One region of the Blautia sp. DFI.6.71 genome, then DNA from elsewhere that is predicted to be linked to it. Evidence: riboswitches for the same ligand, from Rfam matches in the RefSeq annotation. Region 1 holds a riboswitch; each other region holds the start of a gene.
The links. Region 1 has a riboswitch for cobalamin ahead of LJE12_RS12110 (cysteine-rich small domain-containing protein). Riboswitches for the same ligand answer to the same signal wherever they lie in the genome.
Positions count from the first base shown of each region.

Region 2: another riboswitch for cobalamin. It lies ahead of LJE12_RS03320 (ABC transporter substrate-binding protein); the one in region 1 lies ahead of LJE12_RS12110 (cysteine-rich small domain-containing protein).
Region 3: another riboswitch for cobalamin. It lies ahead of LJE12_RS02605 (sirohydrochlorin cobaltochelatase); the one in region 1 lies ahead of LJE12_RS12110 (cysteine-rich small domain-containing protein).
Region 4: another riboswitch for cobalamin. It lies ahead of LJE12_RS10075 (ABC transporter substrate-binding protein); the one in region 1 lies ahead of LJE12_RS12110 (cysteine-rich small domain-containing protein).

Region 1 covers NZ_JAJDMJ010000027.1:32,556-35,741, forward strand. Annotated here, with positions in the region: gene LJE12_RS12105 (C1 family peptidase) at 1-928, opposite strand, end outside; gene LJE12_RS12110 (cysteine-rich small domain-containing protein) at 1,339-1,635, opposite strand; cobalamin riboswitch at 2,043-2,237, opposite strand; gene LJE12_RS12115 (EutP/PduV family microcompartment system protein) at 2,300-2,815, opposite strand; gene LJE12_RS12120 (BMC domain-containing protein) at 2,904-3,186, opposite strand, start outside.
Region 2 covers NZ_JAJDMJ010000003.1:130,177-133,362, reverse strand. Annotated here, with positions in the region: gene LJE12_RS03325 (hypothetical protein) at 1-784, shown strand, start outside; cobalamin riboswitch at 860-1,058, shown strand; gene LJE12_RS03320 (ABC transporter substrate-binding protein) at 1,256-2,818, shown strand; gene nikB (nickel ABC transporter permease) at 2,874-3,186, shown strand, end outside.
Region 3 covers NZ_JAJDMJ010000002.1:195,723-198,908, reverse strand. Annotated here, with positions in the region: gene hisB (imidazoleglycerol-phosphate dehydratase HisB) at 1-512, shown strand, start outside; partial or broken gene hisI (phosphoribosyl-AMP cyclohydrolase) at 591-917, shown strand; cobalamin riboswitch at 1,273-1,449, shown strand; gene LJE12_RS02605 (sirohydrochlorin cobaltochelatase) at 1,651-3,048, shown strand.
Region 4 covers NZ_JAJDMJ010000020.1:1,185-4,370, forward strand. Annotated here, with positions in the region: gene LJE12_RS10070 (FecCD family ABC transporter permease) at 1-825, opposite strand, end outside; gene LJE12_RS10075 (ABC transporter substrate-binding protein) at 840-1,964, opposite strand; cobalamin riboswitch at 2,080-2,348, opposite strand; gene LJE12_RS10080 (ABC-2 transporter permease) at 2,436-3,086, opposite strand; gene LJE12_RS10085 (ABC transporter ATP-binding protein) at 3,083-3,186, opposite strand, start outside.

The DNA of each region.
Region 1 (3,186 bases):
CCGGGTTTACATAATTTTCCTTCATATAAAGCATAATGGATACTGCATGGTCATTCAGCAACATTTCCTTCATACGTTCCTCACTGTATTTGGAAACAGATGCATTTTTCAGATATGCCGCTGAATTATAAGCCTTACTTCCCGGAATCTGTACAGTCAGATCCTGCTGATGCGAAGAATCCGTAGGAAATGGTACATCGGCCTCTGTAGTCATTCCCGACCATGTACTGAGATAAATAGCCGCCAGGTGATCATTACCTCCTATTACATGATAATTTCCCAGTACATAATTCTTATCATCGGGGGTATTTCCAAGAGGATCATTCTGTCTGTTGGAGAAAAAATATGATAAATGTTCTTCTGACAGATCGTAGGTTCCTTTGTTCTGTGCCAGAAGCGAAGTCTCCATGATTGCTGCCATACCAAAAGCCCAGCAGGTTCCAAATGGATTCTGATTCTTTACGGGCGTAACTAATCCTTCCTTTCTGGCATCATAGGAAGATGGAAATGCAGCCTCCCTGTTTCCATATGCAGCATAAACTGATGTCAGATCACTCTCCACTTCAATTCCCGGATCCAAAGGTTTTAAATTTTTAAAGGGTTCCAGTTCTTCCTTTCTTTCCTCTTCTGTCAACGGACGACCCTTAATATACCTGATTCCGTCTGTACCCTCTTCTGAGTTTTCTCCATCCTGAAACTCCTGTTTTGCATCATCGCTTCCGAACAATTCTGCATCCGATCCCGTATCTGTTCCAAATTCATCTGCCTGTGAACTTTGAAATTCTTTCAGATCTGATGTATTTTCTTCTGTCTCCCTGTTGACTCCGGATCCAAACATTTCCTGACCCGCAGCGGGTACCGATGTACAAACCATTGAATAAGCCAGAAAAACTGACAATGCGCGTATCGCTGTATTTCTTTTTTTCATGTAGTAGTTAACTCCCTTACATAAATATAATATCATTATATCAGTATCTTTTTTGTTTTTCAACCATGATCAATGACAAAAACCGTCGGAAAACAGTGAATTTTCCCTGTTTTCCGACGGCTCTATGTAGAAATGCAGAGCTCTGCCGACAAGAAAATGTCGCCAGGAAAAGACGTCAAATGCCTGTGATGCATTTTCTTCTGTGCATGTGAAAAGTGTGAAAAATGTGTGTGAAATGCTTTATATACTAACTCAGAACAGACTTGAAAATCTTACAGACTCTTCTCTTTTGCTATCCTTATTCTAGCAGAACAAGCATTGTATTACAATGAAAATCGTTCTTTCTTATTTGTGCTAATCTGACACATTGTTACTGTTCACTCCGTTCTAAGCAGCAACGCATTCTCCTCTTATTTGCTGATACTTTCCTTTGCTCTTTTCATCATATCAGCCAGTTCCTGGTATTTTCCTGTGACATACCCATAGTTTTTTCGCTTATGCGGAAGCATACAGTTTGTGCAGTCTTTAATTCCCTTTTCCGTATACCGGAAATTCCCACCGCATTTCTCACCCAGGGCATATAGCGGGCAATAACAAAACAGACAGTTAAAATCATCCGGATCTGCATTCTTATGACACGGAAAAAATTCACATTTCTTATGGCTGAAATAAGAATATTCTTTCCCTTCCCAATAAGGTTTCTCCATTGCTACCTCTCCTCTCCTGTTGCAAGTTTTTATCTTTCCAGAATAATTCCGTTTTCTCATTCTCCATCAATCCCACCCATCAGAGGACGAAATAAAAAAAATACTCTAATAAATTATCAATTTCTCTTCACATAACAAAGCATTGAAAATTCATTACAGTATTTTTCACAGATCATACATTTAAAATTAATAAGAGGGAGCGATGCTACCCCGGGGTAGAAAAAAATCCGTTCATGAGTGCGCGGAGGGAACGAATAAATCCGAAGTAGTATCGCCTGCCATTTAATCATGTATAATTCATAAAGAACAGGCGCATTCCATAAAAAATGTCTGCCTTCAGATAAAAGCAGACAACACTCCGAAGCTGCGGATTCAACGGAGTTGGTTGTTACACTTTACACGGAAGTTTAACCTCGCCATACCAAGCAGGTTTCCTGGCTCCAGGCTCATCGCTCCTCTCTCCTTCTCATGCTATGGCACAATGGACATTCTGAGATTTGCTCCTCTGTTACAGTGACCGGATCGCTCAGGTTTCTCACCTGATTCCCTCTTTCTGTACTGCTCTTTCTCACAGTATCAGCACTTAATATGTTCTGTATGGAATTATACTGTCATTATAATAACACCCTGCAACAAGCTTGTCAACTATTTATCAATATATTTTTCAATATTCCACACCTTCCGGCAGCGGATCCCATTCATTCAGACCAAGACTCTGTCTGAATTTTGCTTCTTCCAGACTCAGCTTTGGAACATCCTCATTCAAAAACGCTCTCAGCTCATCAATCCCCTCTCCGGTCACATTGTTTACCAGAAAAATTCTTTCACATCCTGCATTCAGCATCCACTGACGCACCATTGGAACATTCGCATAAGGAGAATCTATTTTCGTAATGATTCCTATCAGTGGTCTCAGAATAAATGCATTACTGCCATAGCCAAACAAACTGAAAGGTTCATCTGCTGACTGTACCATTGCCACCACATCTGCTTCAAAAGAAAAACAGGCCAGCCCTACGCTGAAATGCTTGGACTCTGCATACTCTCCCGGAGAATCAATGGTATCATCATCCGTATTCGTATACTGCGTTTTTACATAATGAAGTTTTTCGCCTTTTAATGCCTGCGTTAATGAAGTCTTACCTGCTTCACTTCTGCCCATCAGAAATATTTTCTTCATATTTAATGTCTGTCCCTTTCACTTCTCTCAGCTATTCCGGCAGTTACATAAGCACCATCGATACAGAATAACTGACTTTTCGTATGTTTTAACTTTTGTGAACTGCACAAGTCTTAAAGCCAAGCACCTCTCTAAAAAATTTCACCACTTCTTCCACTGCAGTCTGAACTTCCGTCAGACCTCCCGTAAGGATCAATGATCCGCTGAAGCGATCCATGAAACCAATCTCCACATTTGCACTTTTCACTGCAATATCAGCAGCTACAACCACTGCTTCCCATGGGGTAAAACGAATCATTCCGATTGCTTCTCCTGTGTGGTCTTCTCCCTCATGGACTCCAATATGCAAACCAAGATTCTGATAAATACAG
Region 2 (3,186 bases), on a different contig from region 1:
GGGAACGATAGGAACATCTGTTGAAACAGAAAAGGATGCGGCTGCCAATATGGCGGAGTATTTTGCTTCAGAGGATCAGAATAATCAGAATCATTACATAATAGCATGTGGAGGATCTGCCATCGGTAATGAGATGCATCGTCTGAGAACGATAGGTATTCTGAATAAGCTTCAGGAAGCATATGGTCTGTCATATGAGAAGTCTGTAGAAGAACTGGTGAATACGCAGGATACGGAAGAAATTGAAACAGGCAGTGATATTAAGATTACTCTGGTTCCGGGTTATCCAAAAGATCATCTGGATGAAAAGCTGGCTGCTCCGCTGAATACAGGAGAGTATAATGTTATTCTGAGTGTAGTGAGCGCAAGTGATTTTATCAAGGTAATTGATGCTTATGAAGAAGAGAACAGTACAGATGTATTGTTGGGGTCAATTGATTGTTTTACAGAAGATACATACGAAATGTTTAACAAGAAGGGATATAACGGCAAGGAAAGAATCGACTATCTTGTAGGAAAATATGGTGCTATCGTTGCACCATCATTTGTTGCTATGAAGAATGCTCTGGAAGGCTTTGCAGAAGATTACCGTGAAGATGGAAGTGCTTTCCGGCTGCAGCAGTCATTTTGGACAGCGGATTCAGTAGATGAGTTTAATAAGCAGTATGTGTTATCTATTGGAATGTATGATAATACATATAGTGTAGAGGACATGATGGGAGTTCTGAAATCCTATACACCGGAAACAAATTTTGAAGAATTCCAGAAATTTACGGAAAAATAGATAGAAAATAAAAGTCTGAAATAATTGACGTATGCATGATAGTATGTTATGATAAAGAAGTATTCATACGGCCATTTGATGATTTTAGAGATAAGTTCAGACCAGCAGAAGCGTCCTGCTGGTCTGATTAAAAGGGAAACCGGTGTAAATCCGGTACGATCCCGTCACTGTGATAGTTGTTTTTCAGCTGCATACCACTGGAAGATATTTTCTGGGAAGGTGCTGAAAGTATATAGGCTTAAGTCAGGAGACCTGCTTATTTCTAGTAAAAGAGATTCTTGCGGACGACGAGAAATCCTGATTAAGAGTTACAACTTCATGTGTTGCATATATATATGTTTGATTCTTTAACGGTAAGATTTCGTGACGGATGCGGGAGCATCTGTCTTTTTTTCGCTCAAAATCATAGGAATGGACAGTATGAGAAGGAAGAAAAACAACGAAGAAACAAAAAAAGAAAGGAAGTAAAGGATGAAAAAAACAAAAAGAGAATTACTTGTGTTAGCAGCAGCAACAACAGTTGCGTTATCAATGGGAGTTACTGTACAGGCGAAAGGTGATGAGAAGGTTTTAAACTTCGGATGTCAGATGTACACAGATGGATGTGTAAACAGTGCAAATGATGAAAACGGTGGATGGAATGCTATGAGATATGGTATTGCTGAAGCATTATTTAAATTCGATGACAATATGGAAGTTATCCCGTGGCTTGCTGAGAGTTATGAAGTAAATGACGAGCATACAGAATGGACGATCAAGCTGAAAGACGGAATTAAATTCTCTGACGGATGTGATTTAACTCCGACAAAGGTAAAAGAGTATTTTGATCACATGAAAGAGGTAGGACCTTCCGGATCTGCCAAACCGGAGAAATATCTGGAATTTGAAGCAGAAGTTACTGTAGATGATGATGCAAATACAATTAACATCAAAACAAGCAAACCATATGCAAACCTTGTAGGACAGCTCTGCCATCCAACAATGGGAATTACAGATGTAGAACATATTGAAAACTATGATAACGGAATTATTGGAACAGGTCCATACAAGATTGAAGAATTCAATGGTGTAGGTGTTGGTTATACATTAGCTGCAAATGAGTATTATCGTGAAGATGTCCCATACGATAAAGTCAATCTGCTGTTCATGGGAGATAACTCCGCAAAAACAATGGCACTTCAGAGCGGTCAGGTAGACCTGGTTGAGAACATTACAAACGTAGCAGATATTCAGGACTTCCAGGATAACGATGACTATACTGTTGATATCGCATCAGGTGTACGTTGTGGATTTGCATGGATGAACTTTGACGGTGTTCTTGGAAACAAAACACTTCGTCAGGCAATCCTGATGGCAATTGATAATGATACAATCTGTAATTCCAGAACAATCGGTGGACTTTATACACCAGGATTCTCCGTACTGCCTTCTACTCTGAACTATGACTATGACAAACTGGAAAATCCATATACCTATGATCCGGAAAAAGCAAAACAGATTCTGGATGATGCAGGAATCGTTGATACAGACGGAGATGGAATCCGTGAACTGGATGGTCAGAATATCAACCTCAGATATATTTCTTATGAAAACCGTCTTCTGAATGACTTTGCAGATGCTCAGGCACAGTATCTTGCAGAAATCGGTATTGGTGTTGTTCCTGAATACGGAAGCTCAGATGATCAGTGGAGTAAACTTGCAGCACTGGATTATGACCTTAATAACAATAACTGGATCACTGTTGGTACCGGAGATCCTCTGGCATATATGGCTAACTGGGCAACTGATACCAGCTACTGCGCATACTCCAACCCGGACTATGACAAGTTATATGAAGAATTAAAAGGTGAAATGGATCCGGAAAAGAGAAAAGATCTGATCTTCCAGATGCAGCAGATTCTGGTAGATGATGCAGCGGTTCTGATTGATGGATACTACAACTCATCTATGATCTACAGTAAGAAAGTTGGTTCTGCACATATCCATACAGCAGATTACTACTGGCTGTCAACAGAAATTACTCCTGCAGAATAAGAAAAGTCTGCGAATTGTGAAGTTACTGAATAGTTACAAACAGAAATAAAAAGAGGTGTCTTTTTTGAGTAAAAAGCAAATAATCAAGCGTTTATTACAGATTGTGATCGTATTGATCGGTATCAGCTTTATTACATTTGCACTGACCTTTATGTCACCAGGTGACCCTGTACGAAACATGTACACGGCAACCGGTGTAATGCCTACTGAAGAAATGGTTCAGGAGACACGCGAGGAACTTGGTCTGAATGATCCGTTTCTGGTGCAGTATACCAGATGGCTTAAGAACTGTCTGAAAGGTGACTTTGGCAAATCATACAGCTTAAATAAACCAGTTACAGAACTTCTTGCAGCCAGATTATGGCCGA
Region 3 (3,186 bases), on a different contig from region 1:
GATATTCTGATATTGAGACAGGTGTGGGATTTTTTAACCATATGCTGGATGGATTTACCCGTCATGGGCTCTTTGATCTCAGTGTCAGAGTCCATGGTGATCTTCAGGTGGATGACCATCACACCATCGAGGATACAGGAATTGTTCTGGGAACTGCATTAAAAGAAGCAATTGGTGACAAAAAGGGGATTAAGCGCTATGGAAGCTGCATCCTTCCCATGGATGAATCCCTGGTGCTCTGTGCGATTGATCTGTCCGGAAGACCTTACTTTGTATGGGATGCAGAGTTTACCACAGACAGGATTGGTGACATGTCCACGGAAATGGTAAAAGAGTTCTTCTATGCCATTTCCTATGCCTGTGGCATGAATCTTCATATCAGGGTTCTGGCAGGTGGGAATAATCACCATGTAGCAGAAGCAATGTTCAAAAGTTTTGCCAAAGCACTGGACGCAGCCACATCCTATGATCCAAGGATCACAGATGTTCTGTCTACCAAGGGCAGTTTGTAAAATTTGAAAATTTACGAAATGATTTATGGCAATCAATAAATTAGATGGAGACAGAAAATGGAAAATACAGTGAATTTAAAAAGCAGCATCGCATGGTCTGATTTTAAATTAAACAGTGATGGAATGGTACCTGTTATAGCCCAGGATTATCAGACAAACGAAGTGCTGATGCTGGCGTATATGAATGAAGAAGCATTTAATACCACTCTTGAAACAGGTAAAATGACTTACTGGAGCAGAAGCCGCAATGAACTCTGGACGAAGGGACTCACATCCGGACATCTTCAGTTTGTAAAATCCCTTACACTGGATTGCGACAATGATACGATCCTTGCTAAAGTAGAGCAGATCGGTGCAGCCTGCCATACCGGAAACAGAACCTGTTTTTTCAAAACCCTGACAGAAGTGTAATGAATAACGCGATAATATAACGGGATAGTGGTAAGAGAATCGATAGTTTTTTAATAATGCCGTTACTGTTCACTGGTAATATCCCGCGAGGTGTTTTTTGTGAGCGAAGGCCACAGAAAACCCGAGACATACCGCGCGAATTTATGCGATTAGCATAAATTAAGTTTGCGAAGCAAACGATACTCCTTGGGCATTGCACAAGGAGGTTCATATTTCCTGCATCGCGAAGCGTGTTGCTGAGAACGGAGTGAACAGTAACTAATGCCAAACATTAAAGGAAAATATACATGAATTGTATTGACATTTTTGGTAAAATGTGATAAAAAAAGAATATCCGAATTAAATATGTGCAATGTTATAACGCAAAGGTTGCATCGCGCTTGATGCGCAAAAGAGAATCCGGTGAGAATCCGGAGCGATACCGTCACTGTGTATGGGAGCTGCTTTTCAGAAACCACTGGGAAACCGGGAAGGGAGAAACAGCGATGATCGAAGTCAGGAGAACTGCCTTGGCGTAGAATTTAAGGTCTGCGGTATACAGAACCTGTATTCTCATAACGATACATAGCTCTTTTATTAAATGAATCAGACAGAATCGGAAATTACAGATATATCTGGTACATATAAACCATGTATTTATGGGAAAGCGGTAGCTGCAGAATATGCAGTTGCCTTTTTTGTGCATACAATTGTCCGGAAATACGAGAAATAAAAGAGGAAAAACGAAATGAAAAGAAAATCCATGTTAGCCTTATTACTGGCAGTATCCATGACTTGTTCCATGACAGCAGCAACAGGTACAGTTGCTTTTGCATCTGATGATGCAGCAACAGAAGAGGCTGCAGATGACACAGAAGCAGCTGCAGACGATGCAGATGCAGCAGATACAGAGGAAGCATCTGATGATACAACAGAAGCTTCTGATGATGATCAGAAAGCCGCAGACGAAGTTGGTGCCCTGATCGATAAGATTTATGTTCAGGAAAGAACAGACACAACTGACGAAGACTGCAAAGCAGCAAAAGAAGCATGGGACAAACTTACAGATGCTCAGAAAGAACTGGTAACAGGCGAAGAAGCAAGCCCTGAATACTTTGGACGTGACACAGGTGATGCTTCCAAAGATGATCCTCGTAACCAGGATGAGATTGGTGAGAATGAACTTCTTGTAGTAAGTTTTGGTACATCCTTCAACGACAGCCGTGCAGAGGATATCAAAGGAATCGAGGATGCCCTTGCAAAAGCATATCCGGACTGGTCAGTAAGACGTGCATTTACAGCACAGATCATCATCAACCATGTACAGGCAAGAGATGATGAAGTAATCGATAATATGCAGCAGGCTCTTGACCGTGCAGTAGCTAACGGTGTTAAGAATCTTGTTGTACAGCCGACACATCTGATGCATGGTGCAGAATATGATGAAATGACAGAGGCAATTGATGGATACAAAGACAAATTTGAATCTGTTGCAATTGCAGAGCCAATGCTCGGTGAAGTTGGTGATGACGCTACAGTGATCAATGATGACAAGAAAGCAGTTGCTCAGGCAATCACAGATGAAGCTTGCAAGGAAGCTGGATTTGATGATATGAAAGCAGCAGCAGATGCAGGCACAGCATTTGTATTCATGGGACATGGTACATCCCATACAGCTAACGTAACCTATGACCAGATGCAGACACAGATGGATGATCTTGGATTCACAAACGCTTTCATCGGAACTGTAGAGGGAGAACCGGAAGACACAGCATGTGACAAGGTTATCGAGAAAGTAAAAGAAGCAGGATTCAAGAATGTGATCCTTCGTCCTCTGATGGTTGTTGCCGGAGACCACGCTAACAATGATATGGCTGGTGATGATGCAGATTCCTGGAAATCTCAGTTTGAGGCATCCGGTGATTTCGACAGTGTTGACTGTCAGATCGCAGGTCTTGGAAGAATCGCAGCAGTAGAAGATCTGTATGTGGCTCATACAAAAGCAGCAATTGATTCTCTTGGAGCATCTGACGATGCAGCAGCAGAAGATACTGATGCCAAAGCAACAGATGACAGTGCAGACGATGCACAGGCAGATGACGCAGCTGAGACAACAGCTGATACTGCAGAGGCTGACGCTGAATAAAAAATATTGTTCAAACAAGATAAACTGCCCGGAGAACTTGCAAAAGTTTCCGGGCAGATATATTATATGATAAGAAAAAAAAAGTCATAGCAATTCCATAAAATACTGCAAACAGTTCGCACGTTTCTGTTCATTCCG
Region 4 (3,186 bases), on a different contig from region 1:
TGCAAATCCAATCATTACAGAAGCAACGATCAGATAAAAAGTTCTCAGCCTGTGCAAATCAGTTCCCAGTGTGATCGATACATCATCTCCTAACAGCATCAGATTCAGATTACGATATTGCGTCCAGAAAATAATCACACAGATCAATGTAACCGGAAACATCACACCTGCTCTGCTCCAGCTTGCGCCTGCAAGGCTTCCCATCGTCCACTTCATTACTTCTGTTGCTGCATTTTTGTCGTTGGTGATATAGATAACAAAATTGGAAAAAGCAGAACATACCGCACTGACAGCCATTCCGGCAAGGATCAGTTTGGCAGAAGTAGCTTTTCCGCCCATGTTTGCAATAGCAATGACTGCAAAAGAAGTGACCATTGCACCAATAAATGCAGTAACACCAACTGAGTTTCCACCGAGAAATCCACCAACTCCAAGCATGATCGCCAGTGTTGCACCAAAGGATGCACCGGAGGAAATACCAAGTACATACGGATCTGCCAGTGGGTTCTGGACAATCGCCTGCATAACTACGCCACAGACGGAAAGAGCCATTCCAACTGCCAGAGCCAGCAGGACTCTGGGCAGTCGAATGAGCCACACAACATCGTGAACTGCGCCTTCTGCATAGGCGGACAGGCTTTTGATATGAAACAATTTATACGCAATGACACTGTATACATCTTTCAGTGACAGATCTGCATTTCCAAAAGTGATCGCTGCCAGAATGGAAAAAATCAAAAATGCCGCAAGCCCGATAAGAACTGCCACATACATGGATGTCCTGAGCACACTGCCTTTTTTTGTCTGTGAAACCTGTTCTTTCACTGTTATGTCCTCAATCAGTCAAGATTCACATCCGGATATAATCCTTTTGCGAAAGTTTCAATACCATCCTGTGTACGTGTTGCACTTGCGTACATTTCACTGAGCATGATCGGATAAACACGACCGTTCTTTACAGCGTCAAGGCTCTGAAGTGCTTCGTCATCCTTGATAACGGCAAGCTGGCTTTCTTTTACAGTTTCCGGATCATCACCTGCATATGGCATGTATACAACAAAAATCACATCAGGGTTTGCTGCAATGATATCTTCTTTTCCTGCTGTAGAAGCATCCGGGTTTGCCAGAGTCGCACCCAGTTGTGTTACCATATCTCCACCAAGGCTCTTTGCACCATAGTTTGTGATATCTTCTCCAAGAGGTTCCAGAACCATTACGCTTGGTTTCTCTTCTACATCTGCTGTTGCTGTAAGAGTTTTATCGATCACTGCCTGTGCATCATCTACGATTGCCTGTGCTTTGTCCTGTACATCAAAAATCTTTCCAAGATTTAAGATGTCTGTAAATTCATTTTCCAGAGTTCTGTCTCCGTCAGGGCGTGTGTTTGTGTTGTAATAAGTGTTGCAGCCTTTGTCGATCCAGTCTGTTACATTTCCGAGATTTTTATCAGAAAACAGGGAGCTCCAGGATAAGATCATGTCTGGCTCCAACATCGTTACAGTCTCAAGGGATGGGGTAAATTCATCAAGATAATTTGTTTTTGAAAATGCATCTTTAAGTTCATCCGGAACTTCATTGTCAAGACCTGCAGTAGCTACCAGACGGTCTTCCAGGCCAAGTGCAAGCATGGTTTCAATGCTTCCCTGATATACAGCAAGAACTTTCTCCGGTGCCTTTTCATAGGTTGTTTCGATTTCATTTCCATCATAATCATAGGTTGTGATGGTCAGAGGATATTCTGTCTTTGTACCTTCTGCGTCTGCTGTCTTATCTGCATCTGCTGAATCCTGTGCGTCTGCATCTTCCTGTGTATCAGAGTCTGCATCTGCTGCCGGCTGATTGTCCTCTTTGATTGTCTCAGAGTCTGCTCTCTCTGCTGCAAAAGCTGCCGGAGCTGCGGAAACTGCCATAGCTGCTGCCATCATAATTGCCATGATTCTTGTGGATAAATACCTGTTTTTCATTTGACTTCCTCTCTTTTCGTATATGTTATTTATCTGTTCGTGTAACCGAAAAGATGGGACTTCAGAAAAAGTAAAATAGAAGTGATAAGAATAACGGATACTTTTTACGGAAGCTCCTTCTTTACGCTGTCAGGCAGGTTTCCTGACTCACAGTTCACAGAAAGTTTCCACAAAATAAAAACTGATACAACATCCATGCTTCAGCAGTTCATGAATGTTGTATCAGAAATATTTCCAGATACTCTCTGGCAGCCGGATTCCGCCTTCTCACATATTTATGCAATGACATATTACAATCCCGCTTTTTTTCTGTATACAGTGGCCGCAACCGTTCAGGCATTTCACCTGATTCCCTCTCACATTACCATACACAAAATCTGCATATGATAATGTTCACTTAACAGCTTATTCAATTACGCTGATACAATTCTAGCACACTGCTTTTATAATTACAACCATATTCGAGACACATCAGAATTCTTTCTTCTCCATAAGCCGGACACCAATCCCAAAAGACCCCATATATACAATTACTGTAAACAATACAACTCCAGCCAATACCATTCCCCGGTTCAGTCCATTCAGCCATGCATCGACTGCGTCTGCTGAAAGTCCCATTGTTTTTATCAGAGCATAAACTACGGCAATTATAATAGCCCACATGACCATTGCAATATAACGTCCTTTTTCTGCTCCAAAATGTATTACAAGCGGGAGCGATACTGACAACATAAGAAGCGCCAGTGGAATGTATATCAGAGTGCCAATAATTTTCTCACTCAGGCACCCCTGAAGCTCTGCCACACCTTTACAGATCACTCCCGTTATTGCTTCAATTCCCCACGCTGCAGCCGTAAGCCCTGCTCCCAGCAGATATTTCTCCGCCACATACTGTTTTCTGGTAACCGGCAAGGTCATAAGAAATGCAAGACCATTATCAAACTCATCATAACTTATAGTCGTAATGGCAAAAATTGCTGTGACAAACGTAAAATATCCTATAGCAAAACTGACGCTCCCACTTCCTGCCAGATTCAGGATGACTCCCATTACAATAACCAGGATAAAATACTGTTTCTGCTGTTTCATCAGTTCTATATCCTTTACAAATAATCCCTTCATACCTGTTCCTCCATCATCACTACCAGATCATCAATCTTTCCATTCTCAATTACAACATCTGGATAATTTTCCATATAAAATTGTTTCTGGTTTGTCAGAC